4 regions of the Streptosporangium sp. NBC_01469 genome follow, and region 3 is predicted to be linked to each of the others. Evidence: riboswitches for the same ligand, from Rfam matches in the RefSeq annotation. Region 3 holds a riboswitch; each other region holds the start of a gene.

Evidence for each region. Region 3 has a riboswitch for cyclic di-AMP ahead of OG587_RS36240 (CHAP domain-containing protein). Riboswitches for the same ligand answer to the same signal wherever they lie in the genome.
Region 1: it holds a riboswitch for cyclic di-AMP, as region 3 does, so the genes downstream of both, OG587_RS20970 (C40 family peptidase) here and OG587_RS36240 (CHAP domain-containing protein) in region 3, are expected to answer to the same signal.
Region 2: it holds a riboswitch for cyclic di-AMP, as region 3 does, so the genes downstream of both, OG587_RS05685 (NlpC/P60 family protein) here and OG587_RS36240 (CHAP domain-containing protein) in region 3, are expected to answer to the same signal.
Region 4: it holds a riboswitch for cyclic di-AMP, as region 3 does, so the genes downstream of both, OG587_RS45635 (C40 family peptidase) here and OG587_RS36240 (CHAP domain-containing protein) in region 3, are expected to answer to the same signal.

The regions. Positions count from the first base shown of each region.
Region 1 is NZ_CP109465.1:4,697,294-4,701,053, reverse strand. It holds gene OG587_RS20980 (M48 family metallopeptidase) at 1-109, opposite strand, end outside; gene OG587_RS20975 (hypothetical protein) at 106-975, opposite strand; gene OG587_RS20970 (C40 family peptidase) at 1,195-1,758, opposite strand; cyclic di-AMP (ydaO/yuaA leader) riboswitch at 1,841-2,000, opposite strand; gene OG587_RS20965 (NAD(P)-dependent alcohol dehydrogenase) at 2,884-3,760, opposite strand, start outside.
Region 2 is NZ_CP109465.1:1,256,379-1,260,138, reverse strand. It holds gene OG587_RS05690 (LuxR C-terminal-related transcriptional regulator) at 999-1,199, shown strand; gene OG587_RS05685 (NlpC/P60 family protein) at 1,253-2,302, opposite strand; cyclic di-AMP (ydaO/yuaA leader) riboswitch at 2,308-2,456, opposite strand; gene OG587_RS05680 (amino-acid N-acetyltransferase) at 2,793-3,446, shown strand; gene OG587_RS05675 (RDD family protein) at 3,666-3,760, shown strand, end outside.
Region 3 is NZ_CP109465.1:8,339,361-8,343,120, forward strand. It holds gene OG587_RS36230 (oxidoreductase) at 1-20, shown strand, start outside; gene OG587_RS36235 (TetR/AcrR family transcriptional regulator) at 36-614, shown strand; cyclic di-AMP (ydaO/yuaA leader) riboswitch at 1,497-1,635, shown strand; gene OG587_RS36240 (CHAP domain-containing protein) at 1,654-2,349, shown strand; gene OG587_RS36245 (ABC transporter substrate-binding protein) at 2,792-3,760, shown strand, end outside.
Region 4 is NZ_CP109465.1:10,449,288-10,453,047, forward strand. It holds gene OG587_RS45625 (branched-chain amino acid aminotransferase) at 1-167, opposite strand, end outside; gene OG587_RS45630 (3-isopropylmalate dehydrogenase) at 342-1,388, opposite strand; cyclic di-AMP (ydaO/yuaA leader) riboswitch at 1,529-1,762, shown strand; gene OG587_RS45635 (C40 family peptidase) at 1,750-2,358, shown strand; gene serA (phosphoglycerate dehydrogenase) at 2,855-3,760, opposite strand, start outside.

The DNA.
Region 1 (3,760 bases), 3.6 Mb from region 3:
TCCAGGGCGTGGTGAACGCCACGACCGCCAGCGTGGCCACCCCCAGGCCGGCCAGCGCCCCCCCCGCCGGCCGCACGCCCGAGGGCGCGTCCGTCGTGCTCAGCGTCACGTGAGTTCCTTCCTGAGGTAGTCGCGCCAGGCTCCGGTGAACTCGGCCACCGGCAGCCCGAGTGCGCTCCCGACATCGCTACCGTAGAGCCTCACCAGGGCCTTCTCCCCGAAGCGCTCCGCGACGAACCGGCAGGCGAGCCACGCCTCCTCGTACGCCTGCGCGAGCCGCGGCGCGCCGGGGGCGAAGTCGGCCGGGGCCGGGAGGCGGCCGGGCAGGACGCCCGAGCGCACCTCGGCGGCCAGCTCGGCGGCGGCCGTGCGCACCGCGATCCCGGCGTCGCGGTAGCCCGCGTAGTCGGCGAAGCCCTCCGACAGCCACATCGGCACCCGCCCGCCGCGGGTCGCGCCGGTGGCCACGTGGGCGAGCTCGTGGGTGATCACCACGTCTTTGCCGGTCGCGGTGAGCCTGGCGTATCCCGACGGCAGGACGATCACCCGGTCCGCGGTCGCCATCGCGGCCAGCCCGTGGGTGCTCCCGGCCCCGGCGAGCGCCGCGGCCTCGGCGTCGGTGGCGGGGAAGAGAATCACCGCGAAGACCGGCCCCCAGATCTCCGCGATCGTCGCGCGGGCCCGGTCGGCCCTGGCCGCCAGATCCCGCAGGACGGCGGCCGGGACGCCGTGGCCGATCACGAGGGAGTGCTCACCCCGGACGGTGACGGCGGCGCCCGGCCACAGGTCTCGGAGGTCGCGCGGGCTCGGGGTGGCGTCCGGGAGGGTCCCGGCGTCGTACGGGGAAAGGTGGCGGGGGACGCGCGGGAGCGGGGCGGCTCCGGCCAGGAGGGGTCCCGTCCCGGCGAACGGACCGGCGCTCATCAGCGCCAGCATCCCGGCGAGCACGGCGCGGCGCCCTTTCGGGACGGACATACGAGCCGATGGTACTCGACCGGCATGGAGCGGCCCCGGCCCTCCGCGGGGAGGGCCGGGGCCGCTTTTCCGTGCTCGGGCACGTGCCTTCGGGCGCGTGCCCGGACGCGGGCTCGGGCTCCTGTACTCGGACGCCGTACTTCGGACGCCGTGCTCAGGCGCGGGTCTCGGGTTCCGCGCTCGGCGCGCGGGCCCCGGGCTCCGTGCCCGGACGCGGGTTCAGGCTCCGGGTCGCACCGCTCCGGCGAAGGAGGACCTGTAGTAGCCCGCCAGCCTCACGATGCGAACCGTCTTGCCGCTGCTCGGCGAGTGGACCATCCTGCCCTTGCCGACGTACATGCCGACGTGGCCCTTCCCGCTGAAGAACAGCAGGTCACCGGGGTGCAACTTGCTCCACGAGACCTTCTTCCTGATCGACCTGTACTGGCTGTGCGTGACCCTGGGGAGGGACACGCCCGCCTTGCGCCAGGCGTATCGGACGAGCCCCGAGCAGTCGAACGCTCCGGGACCGGAGGCTCCCCACCGGTACGGATCGCCGATCTGCTTCTTCGCCGCCGAGACCGCCTTGCCGGCCCGGACCTTCTGCAGTGCCGCCCTACTCAGCTTGGTCTTGCCCTTGCCCTTGGCCTTCGCCGTGGTCGTGGCCCGAGTGGCGGTCTTCGTGGTGCTTTCGGCCTTCTCCGAAACGCCGGCCGCGCTGTTGACCAGGATCTCGGAGGGACCGTCCGCCGTCGCCTGCGCCGCCGTGGACCCGAGGGTGACCGCTCCGGCTGAGGCGGTCAACGTGAGGGCGATACCGCCGATGGAAAGGCGGAAAAGGCGCGACAGACGGGGGTTGTGCGGGGTGGTAGACAGGATTTCTCCTTGGGACTTCCACTGATGCCTACCGGGTTAGCTGACGGATTCGGGCTTGGAAGATGCCCTACGGCACAAATATGCCGATTCACCCCTGGCCACGCTGTGCTGGGCCTTTTGGGTCCCCGGTTCCATGCCTCCTGGCTGCATGGATTCGGCGGGCCGCCGTGATGAGCCCTGCCCCCGGGTGGGGGCACGGCGGCCGGTTGGATTTCTATAGGGACACCGGCCCGAAGACCGACATTCGCCGCGACGGCGTGGCTTGCACGTCGCGACGCCAGAAGTTACCCCGATCTCCAACTTTCGGCAAAGCATTCTCAAAATCAGGAGGTCGAACGAGCCTCTTGATCTTCCTGTTACCCCTGCTTAATGACTATTTATGCTATTGAGATATGACTCTCGTCACATCCTTCGCATCACACCCTGATAAATCACAATTCTGTAATATTCATCACACTTACCATGATCCAGGTTTGATCCCGGCGGATGGACCGTTCCCGGGCGATCGGCCGGACGACTTCGGCGCCCGGCGCACGCGCGGGCGCCGTGGATCACCCCCCGGAGACCCGCCTCGACGATCTTTAATCCGGCGGCGGGGGTGGACCCGCAACGGAACCGTTTCGTACGTTAAGCCGGTCCGGTCAGGTCAGAGGGGGCGCTGAACGGGGTCGGCAGGGAGTCGTCAACGTACGTTCCGGTTCTGGCGCAGACCGCTTTCGATCTTGATTGTGCGGAGGATCGCCCTGGTGGAGTGATGTTCGGTGATGGTGATCTACGTGTCCGGAAGTCCTCAGTAACGGACAAGATCGGATTATGGGTTATCAACACGAGTTCGTGAGCGCTATGTAATGGCCTGATCGCTTACCGCTGCAAAGAGACCAACCACAGTGCGTCGACCGTTACATACCTCACAACCCGCGAAGTGCCGATGCCAATCGGTAACTCGGCACTTCATTCTCATGATCCTGCCGGCCGTTGTTGGGGGTGACTGTCTGGATGGTCACGCAGATCTCGGTAGCCGAACTGGGCGCCCTGCTCGGTCGGTGCCGGTTGTCACTGAACGGGGCCGGGCTGATCGGCATCGTGATCAACCAGGACAGTGATCACTTTCTTGCCTCGAGCGTGGCCGGTCTCAGCTGCTTGGTGGGCGTGTCCGATGTCCTGCAGTTGGTAGATCTCCTCCACGATCGGGCGCAGCCTGCCCTGGTCGACGTAGTCGGCGAGTGCCGCCAGGTCCGTTCGGCGGGAGCGGGCCATCATCAGGCGCACGCGTGGCCCTGGCAGGACGGCCGAGCGCAACGCGAAGGCCATCGCATCGGCGGAGGTGGTCATCATCCTGCCGCGCGGGCGAAGCAGGCGCCGGTAGGCGTCGAGCGAGGTGCCATGGCAGTCGAGGATCACGTCGAAGTCGCCACTCAGACGGTCTGGGGCGGCGTAGTCGAGGGTATGGCCGGCGCCGAGGTCGCGGCAGAAGGCGTGGTTGGCCGGGCTGGCCACGGCGGTGACCTTGGCGCCCATGGCCTGGCCCAGTTGGATCGCGGCGCTGCCCACCCCGCCGCTGGCGCCGACCACCAACAGGTCTTCACCTGGCTTGAGCCGTACCACATCGCGTAGCGCACGCAACGCGGTCACGCCGACGCTGGGCAGGGCGGCTGCCCTCACCAGGCCAACTGTGGTCGGCGCCGCGCTGACGGCGGACGGCTTGGCAGTGAGGTATTCGGCCGCGGCTCCCGCGCGGCCCGCCACGTCGCCGAGGAATCCCCACACCCGCTGCCCGACGGCCAGGTCACTCACTCCTGCGCCGAGCGCGGTCACTTCGCCGGCGAAGTCCAGCCCGGTCCGTTTGGGGAAACGCCGCCCGGACATGATCTTCATGCCGCCGGAGCGGATCTTCACGTCGATCGGGTTGATGCTGGAGCCGTGCACGCGG
Region 2 (3,760 bases), 3.7 Mb from region 3:
GGGCCGGCGAGCGCCCCGGAAGACCGGCCGGCCGCGCCGAGCGGCGCCGTCACCGTCCCACCCCCCGCTGGGCGACACCCCGCACGGCTCCGGGCAGGTGGGCGTGAACCTGAGTGTGAGCCGCACGGCTCCGGGCAGGTGGGCGTGAACCTGAGTGTGAGCCGCACGGCTCCGGGCAGGTGGGCGTGAACCCGGGTGTGAGCCGCACGGCCGGGGCGACGGCGGAGCGGTCTTCGATATCGCCGGGCCGTTTCCCGTGGACGCGGCTCAGGACACCGTGACGGAGCGATGCCGGGCCCCCGCCCTCGCGGGTCCGCGGATCGCGGGAGTCCCCGTACGGTGTGCGGGCGAAGCCAGGACGAATGAGGCGAAAACGGTGGGCCGGAACCGGCCGTCGCGCCCGTGGTTCCCCGCAATGTCGGACGCGTTTCTGTACGGGTCGGAAATCCATTTCCAGCACGTCCAATATCGCCCGGCACCCCATCGTCGCCGTGTGATACCTCGCGAATGCCGCAAAACTGCTCCCTTGACCCTCATATTTCCGTGTTTTTCGTGGGGTGCTGTCAAGGTGGTGAGTGACCATGGTCGTCGAAGAGTATCGGGAAGAGATCCGTTTTTCCCGAGAAATGCGGGCGGGCCGGATCCCCGGAGGGCCGGCCCCGGCGCGCCCGGCGGAGCGGCGGTTTCGGCGAAACCTTGTTCTGCCAGGACTTCGATCGCCGCAGCCAGGGGGTGCTTGCCGCCTCGTGCCCAGGCTCGGTCATGACATAGCCGCAAAGGCACTGACATATCATGAGTACTTCATGTAGCGCCTACTATGTCAATACTGGACGCACGCTATGAAGAGTGGAACTTGACGACCTTTGAACAAGGCGTTTACCGTTCCTGGCGGACGGTATTCATTTCCGGCGTCTCGCACCCGGTTTCCAGAGTGGGGGGAGTGACTCTTGATGGCATATCCAGAAGTGGATTCACGCCATGGCGACAGCCCCCTGGGCATGAGCGATATCGGTCTCAGCGACGACGACCTCGTGCTGCTGGCTGAGCTCGCCAAGGGTGTCACGGTGGATCGGGTGGGTCGTCGCCTCGACATCAGCGGGCGGACCGTCAGGCGCAGGCTGAGAGGCATCTGCGACCGCATCGGTGTCGCCACGGCGATCGAGGCCGTGGCCTGGGCCGCCCGCCGCCGCCTGATCTAGCACCGCCGCGTGTCCGGCAGGTCGGGCCGGACACGCGTGCGGGCCGGGCACGTTCAGTCGGCGATGCGGACGCCTCCGGCGAAGGGCCGGTTGTCGATCGTGGCGATGTGGACGACGTCACCCGTCTGGGGCGCGTGGACCATCAGGCCCGCGCCGATGTAGATCCCGACGTGGTGCAGGTCGCTGTAGAAGAAGACCAGGTCGCCGGGGCGCAGCTCGTTCCTGGTGACGTGGGTGCCCGCGGTCCACTGGTTGCCGGTGTAGTGCGGCAGGCTGATGCCGACCTTCTGGTAGGCCCACATGACCAGCCCGGAGCAGTCGAAGGAGTTGGGACCCTCGGCGCCCCAGACGTACGGCTTGAGCTGCTGGGTGAGCGCCCAGCGGGTGGCCTCCGCGGCCTTGCCGCTGCCCACGATGGGCACGTTGGTCTTCACCCTGGCGCCCCTGTTGCTGACGGCCCTGCTGCGCACCTCGCTGAACAGATTGCTCTCGACCCGCGCGACCAGCCGTTCGATCTTGGTCCGGTTGCCGTCGAGCTCCGCCAGGAGCTTCTTGACCTCCGAGGTCCTCGCCTTGGCGCTGGCCTGCGCCCGCTCGGCGGCCTCGATCGATCGGGCCACCTGGGCGACCTCCTCGCTCTGCTGCTGCTGGAGCGCGTAGTTGGTGGTGGCCTGGTCGAGGAAGGTGTCGGGATCCGTAGCCTGCGTGAAGGCGAGCCCGGAGTTGAGGCCGCCCGACATGTAGGTGCTCTGCGCCAGAAGGGTGGCCTTGGTGCGGCGGATGGCCAGCTCGGACTCGCTCGACGCCAGGGTCTTCTTGGCGCTCTCCGCGGCCCGCTGGGCCTGCTTGAGCTTGACCCGCTCGCCGTTGTACCGCTCGGCGAGGGTGCCGATCTCCTCGTGCAGCTTCTCGGCCTGCTTGGCCAGCTGCTGGAGGCTGGGCTCGGGATCGGCGGTGGCCGCCACCAGCGGTGTGCCGAGGGTCAGGGTGGCGAATGCCAGGCCGATGACCGCCATGCGGCGGCGCAGCCCTCGCGGCGCGCGTTCTCGACGGCGGGCGTCGTCGCCCGTGTGCTTTCCTCCGCGGTCGCGCGTGCGCTTCACCAACAGGCTCCTCTCCTCGGCCGCCTACCGGGTTAGCTGACGGGTTCGGGCCGGAGGCAGCCCTACCGGGTGCGCCGGTGGCACTCGGATTCACCCCGGAGGACGTGGTGGGTCCCCGGTTCCCCGCTGGTGGGGGATTCGGCGGGTCAGGCTTTTTACGTCTCTGACATCGAGCACGGAGATTAGTGCACCCGTGGTTCCTGCTCAACCAGAACTGCGAATTCAGTAGAGGTTTCGCAACTGAAATGTCACGGAAAGATCACATGGCAATATGATCAACATGGCCATTACGCTGCCTTTGCCTCGTGGGTGACGGGTGCGGCGGAGGTCTTCCCAGGTCCGGGACCGTGCCAAAGGTGAGTTGTGGCACACGAGAGGAGTCGTGCGCTCAGTGTGGTAAAACGATTACCAAGGGTCACGTGAGGGCTGTGGGCTGCGAGTTAAGGGCGAGCCGTAATTGAAGACCGGTGAGGACGTACGCTGAATGGTCATGGAGCAGCTTGCTGAGCATTCTCCCGCACCGGTCGTTCGCGCTCCCGGCGGCGGGGAGTGGCGCGCCGGATCCGAGGGGGCGGAGCCGGACTCGCCCGCGTCCGGCGCGGGCCCCGAGATCACGGTCCGCCGTGCCCGCACCCCGGACGTCCGCGCCGTCAGGCGGCTCGTCGACACCTACGGCGGCGCCGGCCCGCGCCTGCTGGAGAAGGCCACCGTCACCCTGTACGAGGACGTCCAGGAGTTCTGGGTCGCCACCGACGCGGAGGGGGAGGTCGTCGGCTGCGGGGCACTCCACGTCCTCTGGGAGGATCTGGCCGAGATCCGCACCGTCGCCGTCGATCCGGGCCGCAGGGGGATGGGAATCGGCCACCGGATCGTCTCCGCGCTCATTCGCACGGCCGTCGAACTCGGCCTGCGCCGGGTTTTCTGCCTGACCTTCGAGGTCGACTTCTTCACCAGGCACGGTTTCCGGGAGATCCAGGGCACGCCCGTCGCCCCCGAGGTCTACGCCGAACTTCTCGCCTCCTACGACGAGGGTGTGGCGGAGTTCCTGGATCTGGAGCACGTCAAGCCCAACACCTTGGGAAACACCCGGATGCTGCTGCACCTGACACGCGAGCCCGACTCTGATGACTTTAGAGCTGACTGATCGGAAAGGTGACTGTCGATACCTATGTCGATACCTTGTGCAGCAGCAAGCATGTGCGTCTGACATTTGCCACATGCGCAGTCTAAGTGAGGTGACGCGGTGAGCACCGGACAGCCGCCGTATCCACAGGATGATCCCGACCGCGATCGCACACCGTCGGGGTATCCGGATTACGGACAGCACAACGCGGGTCGAGCCGCTGGCGAACTCGACCCCGACGTGACAGTTGTGGGATATCGGTCGGAGGCCTCACAGCCGAACACCGGCCCAGGACAGAGTCAGCCCGGTTACGGCCAGCAGGGCTACGGGCAACA
Region 3 (3,760 bases):
AGATCAGACAGGACTCGTGAACCACCGGAGGCACCTTGCGTCTCGATCCCGCGCGGGAACGGGCGATCCTCGACGCGACTCTGGAGCTGCTGTCCGAGGTCGGATACGACCGGATGTCCGTCGACCAGATCGCCAGGCGGGCCAGCGCCAGCAAGGCCACGATCTACCGTCGCTGGCCGGGCAAGGAGGCGCTGGTCGTGGACCTGATCTGCAACCACCTCGAAATCGAGGTCGCGCCGCCGCCCGACACCGGATCGATGCGCGGGGACCTGATCGAGGTCGTGGACGGGTTCTGCCGGATCCTGGAGCGGAAACACGCGATGATCTTCGGCCTGTTCCCCGCGCTCCTCACCTCCCCCGACCTGGCCGCCGCCCTGCGCGACAACGTGCCCCGCGCCGACATCACGGGCACCACCCCGCTGCTCGACCGCGCCAGGGAGCGCGGCGAGCTGCCGGGACCGGTGGACCCGGCGGAGCTCAGGAAGGTCACCGAGGCGCTGGTGTGGTACCGGCTGTTCTTCACCGGAAAGCCGCTGGACCGGGAGTTCGTCGAGGAGACGGTCGACCGGTTCCTGCTCCCACTGTTCCGCGCGTGGTCCGGCTCGGAGATCTGAGATCTGAGATCTGAGACCTGAGACCTGCGGACACGGGGCCGTGAGCTCGAGGACTTGAAACCCGGAGCGCCCGGCGCCCGCTCCGGCGCGAAGGCACGAAGGCACGAAGGCACGAAGGCACGAAGGCACGAAGGCACAAGAGCGCGGAGGCACGAGAGCGCGGAGGCACGTTTCCTCGCTCCCGGCGGGCGGCGAACCCCTTTCGGAGACGCGTTCCCTCGCCCCGCGCGCCTTTACCGTTCGCGGGCGGCGAGGCCTCCCGGAAAGCGTGTTCCTTTACCTTGCGCTTTTACCTTCGCGGGCGTCGAGCCCTTTCGGGGGCGCATTCCTTTACCCTTCGGGCGGCGAGACCCGCCGACGACTCCATCTCACCCTCCTGAGCTGCGAAAACCCCTCAGGACGCGGCCACGAGCCGCCGGATCCCAGGGTGTGGCCCCCAGCTCTTCCATGGGAGAACCCCTACCATCCGTATACTTTTTACTATCGAATACTTGTTCGATAATATGTCGGGCGCATCACCGTCGATCGGGGGCTCCCTCCTCGCGCGATAGCACCCCCCACCCGACGCCTCGCAGGCGGGTCCGGAAAGCCTGGATCGCCGTGGACGCAGGGGATTCCGGACACCGTCCCGCCCGCAGAGGGAAGGCGCGTCCGGCACCGGACGAGCATGATCCACTCCCTGTCCCGCGCCGGGTAACACCTCGCCGTACCGCCTTATTTCGGACGTACCGCCAAGTCAGGGCAATGTGTCCTACTTGTAATCGTCTGTCCTGTTGGCGTACGTTCGTCCTGTTCATGGCAATTGTCTAGGTCTATCCAGGTCTGCGCATTGCCGTCACATTGCCCGACCGCGCTCCACCCGGCGGAACCCTCCGCCATCGGTGAGCACGGCCGCCGAATCCGCGAGGTTTGCGGAACCGGGGAACCACGTTCCTGGGGTGAATCAACGCACTCGTGCGTCGTAGGGCACTTCCCAGCCCGAACCCGTCAGCTAACCCGGTAGGCGGAATGGAAGCGAAGCAAGGAGTCGAACCCCCGTATGACTAAGCATCGCCTCATCTCCACCCCCCGTGCGGTGTGCGCCGTCCTGGGCGCGTGTGCCGTCCTGGCGACCGGCACCACCGGCGTAGCTCTGGCCGACGGTCACGGCGTCGTGAACGCACCGCCCGTCGACGCCAAGGCCCAGAGTTCCAAGTCCGCGAAGACCCCGCTCCAGATCGCGGCCGAGAGGCTCCCCAAGGTCTCCGCCGCGCAGGTCCTGGACCTCGCCTCGAAGCAGATCGGCGTCCGCGAGAACGCCCAGGGCGGCGGGACCAAGTTCCACTCCTGGTACATGTCGACCCCTCGCGCCAAGGAGACCCTCGCCCGCGACGGCGGCAACACCGTGTACGACTACGCCAACGCCCCCTGGTGCGCGATGTTCGTCTCCTGGGTCGGCGAGATGGCCGGCATCCGCCCCACGATGGGCTGGGACGCCTACACCGTCGCCCACGCCAAGTGGTTCAAGAACAACGGACACTGGGGCACCATCCCCACCCCTGGCGCGGTCGTCTACTTCGACTGGGCCGGCGGCAAGAGCATCGACGGCATCGACCACGTCGGCTTCGTGAAGAAGGACAACGGGGACGGCACGATCACCACGATCGAGGGCAACACCGGCAACGGCGACGTCGAGCAGCGCGTCAGGCCCGTCTCCCAGGTCGTCGGCTACGGCTACCCGGTCTACTCCAACTGACCCGCACCCGCCCCGCGCCCCCCACGGCGCGGGCACCCGGCTCCCCCGCCGGTGAACGCGGGCCGGTCCGCACGCTCCCAGGGGCACCGCTCGAACGAGCGGTGCCCCTGACGGCGTTCCGTCCCCCGCCGCCTCCACTCTCCCCGCGAGCCCCCACACGGACACGAAATGCCCCGACTGTATGTCCATGAGATGGGAGCGCTCCCAATAACCCGTATGGGTGGTATATCCCCACTTCATGCTGATAGTCCCACCTAAAACAGCCGGATGTAACGGTTGAGTTTCGGCATATTGACGTCCTGGTTGCCCATCGTCCACTCTTCGTGGGAGCGCTCCCAAAGCACATTGAGGAACGACCTCGTCGCGAGGACCGCGTTTGTCGGGGACCGGTCCGCGATGTCGCCTCCCAATGATTCGGGCGACCACCTGAGAGGGGTCCGGAATGTTGAACAACAAGCGGCACGGCAGGCTCGCCGCCGTCGCGGTCATGGCGGCCACCGCCCTGGCCATCACGTCGTGCAGTTCCAGCGAGCCCGCCGAGCCCGCCGCGGGCGGTAGCTCCGCCGCCGCGGCCGAGCCGGTGACCATCACCGTGCACACCTTCGGCGGCGGTGAGAACTTCGGCTACGACAAGGCCGTGGAGACGTGGAACGCGGCGCACCCGAACATCCAGGTCAAGTACCAGAACCTGACCGACCGTTTCGAGGACGTCTACCTCCCGCAGCTGCTCCAGCGTCTGCAGGCCGGCAGCGGCGCGGCCGACATCATCGCCCTGGACGAGGGCGCGATGGGCCTCATGAAGGCCCGTCCGCAGTTCTTCACCGACCTGGCCGAGTACGGGCTGGACAGCCGCAAGGCCGACTTCCCCGCGGCGAAGTGGGACAACGGCATCAACGCCGACAGCAAGCTCTTCGCCCTGGGCACCGACATCGGTGGCATGACCATGTGCTACCGCAAGGACCTGTTCGAGAAGGCGGGCCTGCCCACCGAGCGCGAGGAGGTCGGCAAGCTATGGCCGGACTGGAACGCCTTCATGGAGGTGGGGAAGAAGTTCCAGGCCGCCAACCCCGGCAAGACCGATCCCAAGTTCATCGACGGCCCGAACACCCTCTACAACGTGATCCTGTCGCAGGAGGCGCCGAAGAACGGCAACGTCTCCTACTTCGACAAGAACAACCAGCTCGTCATCGAGACCAACCCGGCCATCAAGACCTCCTTCGACACGGTGAAGAGCTTCAGCCAGGCGGGCCTGACCGCCAAGCTCGCCTCGTTCTCCCCGCCGTGGAACGCCGCGATCAAGAAGGGCGCCTTCGCCACCATGGGCTGCCCGGCCTGGATGCTCGGCGTGGTCTCCGGCGCGGCCGGTGACGACAACAAGGGCAAGTGGGACGTCGCATCCGTGCCCGGCGGC
Region 4 (3,760 bases), 2.1 Mb from region 3:
AGCGCGGCGTCGTGCCAGCCCTCCCCCTCGGTGTAGTCGATCGAGATCATGTGGTCGGTGAAGACCTGACCGAACCCCGGGCTCGCCAGTACCTGCTCGCGCTCTGCCGCGGTGCGAGCGTGGTCGGAGAGCTGCACGTCGAAGCTGAGCTTCTGAGCGGTGGTCATCGCACGGATCCTTCTCTTGGTGTCTGGCTTACCCTCTGGTCCATTCTGCGTCGGACCGGGTAACGGGAAACTACTCCATCCATGCCGAAAACCGGCAGTGCTGGAGAAACAAAAAACGCGCCTGGCGGCTCGGGTGAGCCGCCAGGCGCGTCGGGGTAGAGGGAGGCGGCTTCCTCAGCCGGCTACTCGGGCGGTGATGTCGTCGCCGATCTCGTGGGTGGTCCGGCCGGCCCGTCCGGCCGGCCGCTCGACCAGGTCGTCGGCGACGGCCTGCTCGACCCTGGCGGCCTCGGCGGCCATCCCGAGGTGGTCGAGGAGCATGGCGACCGACAGGATCGTGGCGGTCGGGTCGGCCTTGCCCCGGCCCGCGATGTCGGGGGCGCTGCCGTGGACCGGCTCGAACATGCTCGGCGCGGTGCGGTCGGGGTTGACGTTGCCGCTGGCCGCGAGGCCGATGCCACCGGCGATCGCCGCGCCGATGTCGGTGAGGATGTCGCCGAAGAGGTTGTCGGTGACGATCACGTCGAAGCGCTCCGGCTGGCTGACGAAGAACATCGAGGCCGCGTCGACGTGGCAGTAGTCGGTCTGGACGTCGGGATACTCCAGGCTGACGCGGTCGAAGGTGCGGGCCCAGAGGTCACCGGCGTAGGTGAGCACGTTGGTCTTGTGGACCAGCGTCAGCTTCCTGCGGGGGCGGCCGAGCGCCTTGTCGAAGGCGTAGCGCACGACGCGCTCGACGCCGTAGGCGGTGTTCAGCGACTCCTGGGTGGCGATCTCGTGCGGCGTGCCCCGGCGCATGACGCCACCCGCTCCGGCGTACAGGCCCTCGGTGCCCTCGCGGACGACGACCATGTCGATGTCCTCGGGGCGGGCCTTGCCCAGCGGTGTCTCGACGCCGGGGAAGAGCTTGACCGGACGCAGGTTCACGTAGTGGTCGAGCTGGAAGCGGAGCTTGAGCAGCAGGTCGCGCTCCAGGATGCCCGGGGGCACGCTGGGGTCGCCGACCGCGCCGAGCAGGATCGCGTCGTATCCGCGCAGCTCGTCGAGGACCGGGTCCGGCAGGGTCTCGCCGGTCTCGTGGTAGCGCTTGGCGCCGAGGTCGTAGGTGGTGGTCTCCACCTTCGTGCCGACCGCTTCGAGGACCTTCAGTCCCTCGGTGACGACCTCGACTCCGATTCCGTCCCCGGGGATGACCGCCAGGCGAATGTTACGCGAATCCATGCAGGCACCCTACCGGTCCGTCTCGGTGATCGAACACCGGTCTCACTCCTCGGACGTGACCGCGCGGTGACACGCCTGATCGCTTTGTCCTTTTTTGCTCGGTATTGACCCTTTCGGGAGGTTTCGTTATGGTCCTCCCATTCACATCAATGCCTAATCCGTACGGGCCATCCCCTTACCGGGCCCGCACGGAGCCGGGGAACCACTCTTTCCGGAATCCGCCGGGCCCCCGGGAACCCCGCTCCTCCCCCGGAGCGCGTTCCCGCTCGCCATCACGCGGATTCCTTGGGGCGAATCAGCGCGTTCTCGCGCCGTAGGGCGGCCTCCACGCCCGAGCCCGACAGCTCACCCGGCCGGCCTTATGGAAGGAATCATCCTGTCCGGCACAGTTCTCCCCCGCGTCCTGTCCATCTCCGCCTCGATGATCGTCGCCGGCGCCGCGGTGCTCGCGACCTCGCCCGCCGCCCTGGCCGTCTCCCCACCCCCGGGCCCCGGGCCCGCCGCGCTCAACACCCCCGCGCTGAAGCAGGCGCTGAAGGCCACGAACGTCAAGCCCGCCTGGCAGAAAGCCGTGGACTGGGCGATGTCCAAGCGCGGAACGCCCTACGTCTGGGGTGGCACCGGCCACGGCGGCTTCGACTGCTCCGGCCTGATGCTCCGCGCCTACCGCGCCGCCGGGATCAAGCTCCCCCGCGTCACCTACGACCAGTACGACGCGTTCCCCAAGAAGATCGCCTGGAGGGATCTCAGAGCCGGCGACCTGGTCTTCTTCAGCGGCCTCGGCCATGTCGGCATGATCACCAAGCCCGGCTACATGGTCCACGCCCCGCAGACCGGCGACGTGGTCAAGGAGGAGAAACTCGACTCCTGGCGCCGCGACTCCTTCGCCGGCGCGGTGCGCCCCGACCCGCAGGGGGTTCAGCTGACCGAGCGGGTCAAGCTCGCGACCGAAACAGTGACCGGCGGATGAGACACGCCGGCGGGTCACCGCCGGAAGGCCGTGGAGACCCCGGCGGCGAGAACGGGCTCAGCGGGTGGGCGCACCACCGTTGTCCCTGCGGTCCAGAGCGGTCTGGAGCGCGTCGATGGCCTCGTCCTCGGTCTCGTCGGGACGGTTCCAGGGATACATGTCGTACATGGCGAATCTCGTCTCGGTCGCATGCGAGCAAGGAAGGTGGTCGAGACTCCGGTCGGGACTCCGACCAGGCCTGATGTCGCGGGTCCGGATCACGGACCGCCGACGGGGGCTTGGAGCCGGCAGGCGCCACGACACCGCGGCGAGTCGCCGGCCTGCCCCTGTCAGGCCCCGCCGCGGCAGGTAGGAATGGCAAGAACCTGGCGCATTTCATTCCAGGTTACCTGGCCACGGAAACGCCGTCTCGCCCGGCGTACACACTTCTCACATGCTGAGACGAAATGTGGCCGCCGTCCCGGTCTCCGGGGCGGCGGCCACATCGGCGGGACGGCTAGTCGGCCAGGTCGACGGAACGGCCGCTGTCGGCGCCGATCTCCGAGCCGATCTGGTCGATCACCTCGGCCGGGATGGCGGTGTCGACGGTGAGCGCGATGAGCGCCTTGCCGCCCTTGGCGTCACGGGCCACCTGCATCGAGGCGATGTTGATCGAGTGGTCGCCGAGGATGCGGCCGACCACGCCGACGATGCCGGGGCGGTCGGTGTAGGTGAAGAACGACAGGTGGTCGGTCGGCTCGATCTCCATCTGGTAGCCGTTGACCTCGACGATCTTCGTGATCTGCCTCGGCCCGGACAGGGTGCCGGAGACCGAGATCGCGCGGCCGTCGGCGAGGACGCCGCGGACCGTCACGACGTTGCGCCAGTCGGGGCTGTCGGAGCTGGTGATCAGCTCGACCGACACGCCGCGGTCCTTGGCCAGCAGCGGGGCGTTGACGTAGGTGACCGAGTCCTCGACCACGTCGGTGAAGACGCCCTTGAGCGCGGCCAGTTCCAGCACGCGGACGTCGTGGGAGGCGATCTCGCCGCGCACCTCGACGTCGAGCTTGGTGGCGACCTCGCCCGCGAGGGCGGTGAACACCCGGCCGAGCTTCTCGGCGAGCGGCAGGCCCGGCTTGACGTCCTCGGCGACGGCGCCGCCCTGGACGTTGACCGCGTCCGGCACGAACTCCCCGGCGAGGGCGAGCTTCACGCTGCGCGCGACCTGGGTGCCGGCCTTCTCCTGGGCCTCGTGGGTGGAGGCGCCCAGGTGCGGGGTGACGACGACCTGGTCGAGCTCGAAGAGCGGGCTGTCGGTGACCGGCTCCTTCGGGAACACGTCGATGCCGGCGCCGGCGACGCGCCCCTCCTTGATCGCGGAGTAGAGGGCGTTCTCGTCGATGATGCCGCCGCGGGCGACGTT